4 regions of the Planifilum fimeticola genome follow, and region 2 is predicted to be linked to each of the others. Evidence: riboswitches for the same ligand, from Rfam matches in the RefSeq annotation. Region 2 holds a riboswitch; each other region holds the start of a gene.
What was found. Region 2 has a riboswitch for S-adenosylmethionine ahead of CLV97_RS12100 (MetQ/NlpA family ABC transporter substrate-binding protein). Riboswitches for the same ligand answer to the same signal wherever they lie in the genome.
Positions count from the first base shown of each region.

Region 1: it holds a riboswitch for S-adenosylmethionine, as region 2 does, so the genes downstream of both, metH (methionine synthase) here and CLV97_RS12100 (MetQ/NlpA family ABC transporter substrate-binding protein) in region 2, are expected to answer to the same signal.
Region 3: it holds a riboswitch for S-adenosylmethionine, as region 2 does, so the genes downstream of both, CLV97_RS08225 (homoserine dehydrogenase) here and CLV97_RS12100 (MetQ/NlpA family ABC transporter substrate-binding protein) in region 2, are expected to answer to the same signal.
Region 4: it holds a riboswitch for S-adenosylmethionine, as region 2 does, so the genes downstream of both, metX (homoserine O-acetyltransferase MetX) here and CLV97_RS12100 (MetQ/NlpA family ABC transporter substrate-binding protein) in region 2, are expected to answer to the same signal.

Region 1 is NZ_PVNE01000013.1:59,088-61,286, forward strand. It holds gene metH (methionine synthase) at 1-1,411, opposite strand, end outside; SAM riboswitch class I at 1,479-1,589, opposite strand; gene CLV97_RS09495 (VOC family protein) at 1,739-2,152, opposite strand.
Region 2 is NZ_PVNE01000020.1:10,092-12,290, forward strand. It holds partial or broken gene CLV97_RS17910 (cation:proton antiporter) at 1-582, shown strand, start outside; SAM riboswitch class I at 711-825, shown strand; gene CLV97_RS12100 (MetQ/NlpA family ABC transporter substrate-binding protein) at 969-1,775, shown strand; gene CLV97_RS12105 (methionine ABC transporter ATP-binding protein) at 1,812-2,199, shown strand, end outside.
Region 3 is NZ_PVNE01000011.1:6,152-8,350, reverse strand. It holds gene CLV97_RS08235 (superoxide dismutase) at 1-269, shown strand, start outside; gene CLV97_RS08230 (small, acid-soluble spore protein, alpha/beta type) at 373-660, shown strand; SAM riboswitch class I at 824-950, shown strand; gene CLV97_RS08225 (homoserine dehydrogenase) at 1,036-2,199, shown strand, end outside.
Region 4 is NZ_PVNE01000002.1:135,925-138,123, reverse strand. It holds gene metX (homoserine O-acetyltransferase MetX) at 1-1,058, opposite strand, end outside; SAM riboswitch class I at 1,148-1,293, opposite strand; gene CLV97_RS02075 (ABC transporter ATP-binding protein) at 1,442-2,199, opposite strand, start outside.

The DNA.
Region 1 (2,199 bases), on a different contig from region 2:
CCCGATCGACGGCCATCCCCTCCTCGTCGATCGTCCCCACGACCACCGCCGCTCCATAAAGGCGGAGCAAGGGAACCACCGCGGCGAAGCGCTCTTCCCCTTCTTCCAAATTGATCGAATTGATGATCGCTTTTCCCTGGGAATGGGTGAGGGCCCGTTCGACCACCGCCGGATCGGTGGAATCGATCATCAGGGGAACTTTCACCTTCTTCACCGCATGTTCGAGAAACCGCTCCATGTCCTCCAGCTCATCCCGGTCCGGATCGGCCAGGCAGACGTCGATGATCTGGGCGCCGCCCTTCACCTGCCGGCGGGCGATCTCCGCCGCCTCCTCATACCGGCCGTCGGCGATCAGTTCCCGGAATTTGCGCGAACCGATCACGTTGGTCCGCTCGCCGACGAGGAGGGGGCGGTTGTCCTCTTCCAGGAAGACCGCCTCCACCCCCGAAACCGCCGGCGGATGGGACGAAATCGGCCGTCTGGGCCTCTTCCCCCGCAGGGCTTCCGCCAGGGCGCGGGTGTGCTCCGGCGTCGTCCCGCAGCAACCCCCGGCAATGTTGAGCCAGCCCGCGTCGGCAAAGGCGGCCAGTTTCGACGCAAGCGCCCGGGGCGTCTCGTGGTACCGCCCCTCTTCGTCCGGCAATCCCGCGTTGGGATAACAGCTGACCGCGCACCGGGCCAGCCCGGACAGGGTCCGGAGATGATCCCGCATGAATTCCGGTCCGGTGGCGCAGTTGAGGCCGACGGCCACCGGCTTCAGGTGCTCCACCGAGAGATAGAAGGCTTCGATGTTTTGACCGGCCAGCATCGTCCCCATCGGTTCGATCGTCCCGGAGATGATGAGGGGCACCTCCCGCCCCAGTTCCTCAAAGGCACGGCGAATTCCAATGCCCCCCGCCTTCACGTTGAGGGTATCCTGGGCGGTCTCCAAAAGCAGCGCGTCCACGCCTCCCAGAAGCAGTCCCCGGGCCTGCTCCCGGTAAGCGTCGACCAACCCGTCGAAGGTGACGCCTCCGGTCAGGGAAAGGGTCTTCGTCGTCGGCCCCATCGCCCCCAGGACGAAGCGGGGCTGTTCCGGCGTCGACCACCGGCGGGCGGCGTTCACCGCCAGCTCGGCGGCTCTCCGGTTGATCTCCTCCGCCCGGTCCCCGAGTCCGTACTCCTCCAGCACGATCCGCGTCGCCCCGAAGGTGTTGGTCTCGATCAGATCCGCCCCGGCCGCCAGATAATCCTCGTGAATTCTTCGGATCAGGTCCGGCCGGGTCAAATTGAGCATTTCGTTGCATCCCTCCAGCGCCTCCCCGCCGAAATCCTCGGCGGAAAGTCCCGCCTGCTGAAGCATCGTTCCCATCGCGCCGTCCAGGATCAGGATTTTTTCCTCCATCCGTCGAACCAACGGGTGCTTCTCCATCGCCATCATCCTTTGTAAAAAAATAACCTTCCATCTCTGCGGATGAAAGGTTGGGTGGGGTTCCAGACTCTCATCTCTCAGAGATAGACTCTCTGCAGGAATTGGCACCACACCGGAATCGCTTCCGATAGGTTGCCGGGCTTCATCGGGCCAGTCCCTCCGCCTCTCTTGATAAGAGCGCTCTCACTATGAAATTGTCCGTTCCTTCGAGGGGCGCAACGCCCGCGGAATTCGTCCGCTTGCGCCCCACAGCTGTTTCTGTCATGATACTTGATCCGGTGTCGGACTGTCAATATCCACTCTGAAAGGGGCACCTTTCAGAAACCGTCACTTTTCCTCCTGCGCAATCATGATGAGGTTGCCGCAGGTATCATCGATCATGGCCTGGTAGCCCCATTCGGTTTTGGTGGGCTCCATGACGAAGGTGGCCCCTCGTTTTTTCAAGCGCTCGTATTCCTTATTCATATCCTCGACAAAAAACATGGTATAGGGAATTTTCGCCTCATAAAGAGCCTTTTGATAGGCCGCGGCGGCGGGCTGGCCGTTGATCTGAATAAGCGGATTGCTGTTCGGCTCAAGAAGCAACTCCACATCTTCGGGACCCTCGGGTGAAACTACCGTCAGCCACCGGGCTCCACCCGCCGGAACATCCCGTTTCTTCACAAAGCCCAAAACCTCCGTGTAAAACCGGAGGGCCTTCTCCTGATCGTCCACCAGTACGCTGGTCAGTTTGATTTTCACGGAAATCCCCCTCTTCGTGTTCGCATGTGAAAGGTACAAGTGGATTC
Region 2 (2,199 bases):
TGCTCTTAAGTGAAGCCGCTTCCCTTAGCGGTTTAATTGTATCTGCCCTTCTTGCTCCGGGGTACATGCTGTTGATTTTCCTGTTGGGACAATAATCCGTTCCCTTGATCAATCCGGCGTTGAACATCAAATCCAACGAAGTGTCCATGCTTTCTCTGCTGTTCCTGATCGTTGGTTTTTCGGTGGAGTGCTTCTTGTGGGGCTTGTTTCGGCGGGAACGATACATATGAGGCGCATCGAAAATATGATTTTCTTGTTTCGGGATTTCTTTGGCGCCCTGTTTTTCAACTTCGGTCTCACCATTGATCCAATGGCATTGAGTGATGCGGCATGGTTGGCCTTGAGTGCCGTCCTGTTTTCGATCATAGGCAACAATGCAGCTGGAATACTGTCAGGCCGAAGTGCTGGACTTTCACCAAAGGCGTCGATGAATATCGGGTTGACGATTGTGGCCAGGGGAGGGTTCTCGATCGTCGCGGCCAATCTCGGTGCTGCAACCGGGTTGCTTTCCATATTGCACCCCTTTGCCCCCTGCATGGGGGGCTTGGGCCGTTGTTGGCGAAGGAATCTCCCCGTATCTGAATCGGTAAGACATCCGGCCTCAGACGCACATCCGGCTGACCGTTGAAAAAATGTTGACGCCGCGTCTCGGATCTCCTATAATAAATGAAAGAATTCTTATGGGAATAACAGGTGAATATGGCGCTGCGCTCTTATCCAGAGTAGGCGGAGGGACTGGCCCGATGAAGCCCGGCAACCTTCTTGCGCTGAGCGAGAAAGGTGCTAATTCCTGCAAAACGGTGAATCCGTTTTGAGAGATAAGAGAGGCGGGAAGAAGATGATCGTTTCATGCCTCTCTGTCTTTTCAGAGGGGCATTTTTCATGGTTTTTTCGGGTGCAACCCCCGCCGGGCATTGCCATAATTCCTGTTATTCTGATCCAAATACTTGAAAAAGGATGGATGACCCGTGAGAAATTTAGTCAAGTCGGTACTGATCGGTGCCCTTTTGTTTGCGGCGGTCGGCTGCGGCACCGATGCCGGAAAACCGTTGGACGAGCATCGGCTGGTGGTCGGGGTTACGGCAGGCCCCCATGAACAGATCATGGAGAAGGTCAAAGAGGTGGCGGCCAAGGACGGATTGGACATCGACATCAAGGTGTTCAACGATTATCCGATGGTGAACGTCGCCCTTGCGGAGGGGGAACTCGATGTCAATTCCTTTCAGCATGAGCCCTACCTGGAGCAAATGAAAAAGGACAAGAATTTGGACCTGGTGGCGGTTGCCGATACCGTCAACTTTCCGATGGGGATTTACTCCAACAGGATCAAGGACTTGAAACAGCTGAAAAAAGGGGACAAAATCGGTCTGCCCAATGACCCGACCAACGGGGCGCGCGCGTTGCTCCTGTTTGACCAGGCCGGGCTGATCAAGTTAAAGAAAGGCATCGGCATCCAAGCGACGGTGAAAGACATCGTGGAAAACCCGTTGGACCTGGAGTTGGTCGAACTGGAGGCGGCGCAGATCCCCCGCCAGCTGGATGAATTTGCCGCCGCCGCGATCAATACCAACTTCGCCGTCGAACACGGTTTGTTGCCCACCCGCGACGCCATTTATATGGAGCCGAAGGATTCCCCCTGGGTGAATGTGCTGGCGGTGCGGACGGAGAACAAGGATGATCCGGTGATCCAGAAGCTGATCAAGGCCTACCATTCGGAAGAGGTGAAGCGTTTCGTGGAAGAGACCTTTAAAGGTTCCGTGGTTCCTTCCTGGTAACCGGAAAAAATGCCGCTCTTGAAAAGGGGGAGGATGATGATTCGGCTGATCAACGTGTCAAAAACCTTTGTCACAAAAAAGGGGAAAGTGGAGGCACTCAAGAATGTTTCCCTCGAACTGAAAAAGGGGGAGATCTTCGGCGTAATCGGGCACAGCGGGGCCGGGAAGAGCACGTTGATCCGCTGCATTAATTTGCTGGAGCGTCCCACCTCCGGAACGGTGCTGTGGAACGGGGTTGATTTGATGTCTCTGTCGCCCAAACAACTGAGGGATGCCCGGCGGAAGATCGGGATGATCTTTCAGGGGTTTCACCTGCTGAAAACAGCAACGGTTTATGAAAATGTTGCGATTCCACTGAAACTTTCAGGAGTGCCGAGGGGGAATATCGAGGAGCGGGTGGAAAAATACTTGGACGTTGTCGGAC
Region 3 (2,199 bases), on a different contig from region 2:
AGGAGGAATTCACCAAGGCGGCCCTCACCCGTTTCGGCAGCGGATGGGCCTGGCTGGTTGTGAAATCCGACGGGAAACTGGCCGTAACCAGCACCCCGAACCAGGACAATCCCCTGATGGACGGCGACAAACCGCTCCTGGGCATCGACGTTTGGGAGCATGCCTATTACCTGAAATACCAAAACAAGCGTCCGGATTATGTGAAGGCCTGGTGGAATGTGGTGAACTGGGAAGAAGTGAACAAACGCTATCTGAACGCCCGCGGATGAGGAAAATTTCCCGGGCTATCCCTCCGGTTTCGACCGGAGGGTTTTTTGTGTCGGTGCAAGAGAGACGGGCGGCTGGACACACTAAGACCAGGGGGTGGAAGAGATGGCGCGCAGGCGTCGCCGCAACCGGCTGCTGGTGCCCCAGGCCCGCGGAGAAATGGATCGGCTGAAGGCACAGGTGATGAGCCGGGAGTTGGGAACGGGCCCGATGAATCCCGGAGAGGTCAAGTTCGAAGTGGCCCGCCGTTTGGGCGTTCCGCTGAAGCCGGAGGACAACGGCGATCTGAAAGCCGCCGAGGCGGGAAAGATCGGCGGTGCCATCGGCGGCCACATGGTGAAGGAAATGGTGAGAAGGGCGGAAGAAGCGCTGGCCCGCCAGATGCGCCCCTGAGGTGAAACGGCCCGGCGACCGGGCCGTTTTCATGTGCAATCTCCGAGCCGAGGAGGCGGAACCGTTCAAATAGAAAAAATCGTTTTGGACAAAAAAAAGATTTGACAAAGGGGGTCCGCTGTAAGATAATAAGGACTAATTAAATTGCATAGCTTGACCCGACTCGTTATCCAGAGAGGTGGAGGGACTGGCCCGATGAAGCCCGGCAACCTTGCCTTGGCACCCACGGGGTGCTTTCCAGGGGCAAAGGTGCCAATTCCTGCAGTGCCGGGGGCGCTGAGAGATAAGGAGCGGGGTATGGATGTTGCGTTTACATACCCTCTTCTTATTCGAAGAGGGTTTTCATTTTATCCAATGCACAGGGAGGGAAGCGGAGTGGACCGGATCGATGTGGCCCTGTTGGGGCTGGGGACCGTGGGAACCGGCGTGTACAAAATGCTCCAAAGCAATCAGGATGTGATCGCACGCCGAACCGGACTCCTGTTCGAAGTCAAGCACATCCTGGTGCGCGATCCGAACAAGAAGCGGAAAGTGGACGGAGTGAAAAACCTGCTCACTACCCGGTTCGAGGAGATCATGGCGACAGGGGTCGATGTGGTCATGGAAGCGATGGGCGGGGTGGAGCCTGCCCGAACTTACATCGAACGGGCCATCCGCTCCCGATGCCACGTGGTGACGGCCAACAAGGAACTGATCGCCAAACATGGAGCGGAATTGGAAAAGCTGGCCCAGGAGCACGGGGTTCAGCTCCTGTATGAAGCCAGTGTCGGCGGCGGGATTCCGGTGCTGGGCACCCTGCAGCATTTCCTGAAGGCGAACCGGATTCTGCGCGTTTCCGGGATCTTGAACGGCACCACCAATTTCATTTTGACGCAGATGGGGGAACATCAGCGCTCCTTTGAGGAAGTGCTGGCAGAGGCCCAGCGGCTGGGTTACGCGGAGGCCGATCCCACCGCCGATGTGGAGGGATTTGATGCCGCCCACAAGCTGACGATTCTCAGCCGTCTCGCCTTCGGAGCCGTGGTGCCCGTCGACGAGATCGCACGGCGGGGCATCACCGATATTTCGCCCGCGGAGCTGGAATTGGCCCACCGGTTGGGGTATAGGATCAAACTGCTGGCCAAGGCGGAGCAGTTCGGGGAGGAAGGTCCCGTTGCCCTGCAGGTGGGGCCCACCCTGGTTCCCCTTTCCCATCCCCTGTCCGGCATCAACGGTGTCTACAACGCCATCCATATCGAAGCGGACACGGTTCAGGACGTGACGCTGGTCGGCCAGGGAGCGGGGGAACAGCCCACCGCCAGCGCCATGGTGGAGGACCTTTGCAACCTTTTCCGTCTCCCCCTTCCCCGGCCGCTGTCCTACCGGCGTCCGCTGGTTCTCCCCGTCTGGGAAGAGGGGGGAGCGCGCTTCGCCTTCATCGAGACGAAGGATCGCCTCGGCTCCGATATCTCCCAACAAGTGAAGGAGCGATTGAAACGGTTCGGAACTTCGGCCGTGGATGTCGCCTGGTTGCCGGGGGACGAGCGAAGCGCGCTGGCG
Region 4 (2,199 bases), on a different contig from region 2:
ACCTGGTCAAATTCGACCAAAAAGGCGTCATGACCGTAATGGGAATGAATTTCTTCCAGCAAAGACCGCTTCCCCAGCCGTTGAAGCAGGAAGTGAATCTTTCGCTGCTCCCGGATCGGAAACAGAATGTCTTCCCGGATGCCGATCACCAACACATCGGACTGGATCCGGGACAGCGCCCGCTCCACCCCTCCTCGTCCCCGCCCGATGTCGTGCAGATCCATCGCCTTGAGGAGATACAAATAGCTGTTCGCGTCGAAGCGGCGGACCAGCTTCTCCCCGTGATATCGCAGGTAGCTTTCCACCTGAAACATCGAATCCATCCGGGTAATGGGGCCGTCGTCCTGGATCCGACGGCTGAACCGCTCCTCAAAAAGGGTTTCGGTCCGGTAGGTGACCATCCCCATCATCCGGGCAATGGCCAAACCCTTTCGGGGCCCGGGCCCGGGATAATAATTTCCGCCCTTCCATTCGGGATCCGCCAAGATCGCCTGGCGACCGATGTCGTTGAAGGCGATCCCCATCGGAGAGAAGGCGGCGGAAGTGGCGATCGGGATCATCCGCTCCACCGTTTCAGGGTACATGATGCCCCATTCCAGCACCTGCATCCCGCCCATCGAACCGCCGATCACCGCCGCAATTTTGGAGATGCCCATTTTCTCCAGGCAGCGCCGCTGGGCGCGGACCATATCCCGAATCGTCACCACGGGAAAAGAAGACCCGTAGGGACGCCCCGTCTCCGGATCGATCGACGAAGGACCGGTGCTTCCGGCGCATCCGCCCAGAACATTGGTCGTGATCACAAAATAGCGGTTGGTATCGATATACCCGCCCGGTCCGATCAGCCCGTACCACCATCCGGGGTGATCCTCATCCCCCACCGTGTGGGCATCGCCTGTAAGCGCATGACAAACAAGGATCACGTTGTCCCGGGATTCGTTTAAGGTCCCGGCGGTCTCCACGGCGATTTCCACCTGCTTAAGGCGCCGGCCGCACTCCAAATCCATCGGACCGATCGAAACCGTCAGCTTTTGCGGGCAGTTGACGGTTGTCGCCACATCCATCCTCCCCCTTCCGGAAAAGCAAGCGCCCTCTTCGATCAGAAGAGGGCGCGGGACCGCTAATGGGTAGAATTCCGTTCCGCCTCTTCTCATCTCTCAGGACCCGAGGGTCCTGCAGGAATTGGCACCTTTCCCCTCGTCCGGATCAAGCTCAATCCGGCCGTTCCCTGGACGGGAGCGGGGTGGTTGCCGGGCTTCATAGGGCCAGTCCCTCCGCCACTCTGGATAAGAAGACGCCTATTGAATTTTCTGTTATCATACGACAATTTAAAGGGGTGTGTCAAGGCCGTGCCATCGGGTCCGAAAGGGGCGGCCAAAGGCCCTCCCCTTTTCCGTCCCGTGGCAGAGCATCTTGCGCAGAAGAGCATTCGCGGGGAAACTCACTTCGCCGAGATGTTCACCCGAAGATTTCGATCCACGCGTGGCGCCTGGGGATGCTCCAGCCAGCAATATACCCCGTGGCTGGGAGAGACATCGGTCTTCTCCGGCATCGTGCTGTGGCAGATGTTCATCGTATGAGGGCAACGGTCGGCGAAGGGGCATCCCTGCGGCGGCTTGAACAGGTCCGGCGGGGAACCCGGGATCGACTGCAATTCCCCGTCCCGTTTCATATCCAGCCGGGGCATGGAGTTGAGCAGTCCCCAGGTGTAGGGATGGCGGGGACGGTAGAAAATCTCCTCCACCGTTCCGTACTCCACCACTTTCCCGCCGTACATGACGGCCACCTTGTGAGCGGTTTCGGCCACCACTCCCAGATCGTGGGTGATCAGGATGATCGCCGTTCCCGTTTTTTCCTGCAGCTCCTTCATCAGTTCCATGATCTGCGCCTGGATGGTCACGTCCAGGGCGGTGGTGGGTTCGTCGGCGATGAGGATTTTCGGATTGCACGCCATGGCCATGGCGATCATCGCCCGCTGCCGCATCCCGCCGCTGAACTCGTGGGGATACTGATCCACCCGCTTTTCAGGAGTGGGAATTCCCACCAGGCGAAGCATTTCGATCGCCCGCTCCCGGGCCGCCTGCTTCTCGATCCCCTGGTGCCAGATCAATCCTTCCATGATCTGCTTGCCCACGGTCATCGTCGGGTTGAGGGAGGTCATCGGATCCTGGAAGATCATGCCGATCTCCGAGCCCCGGA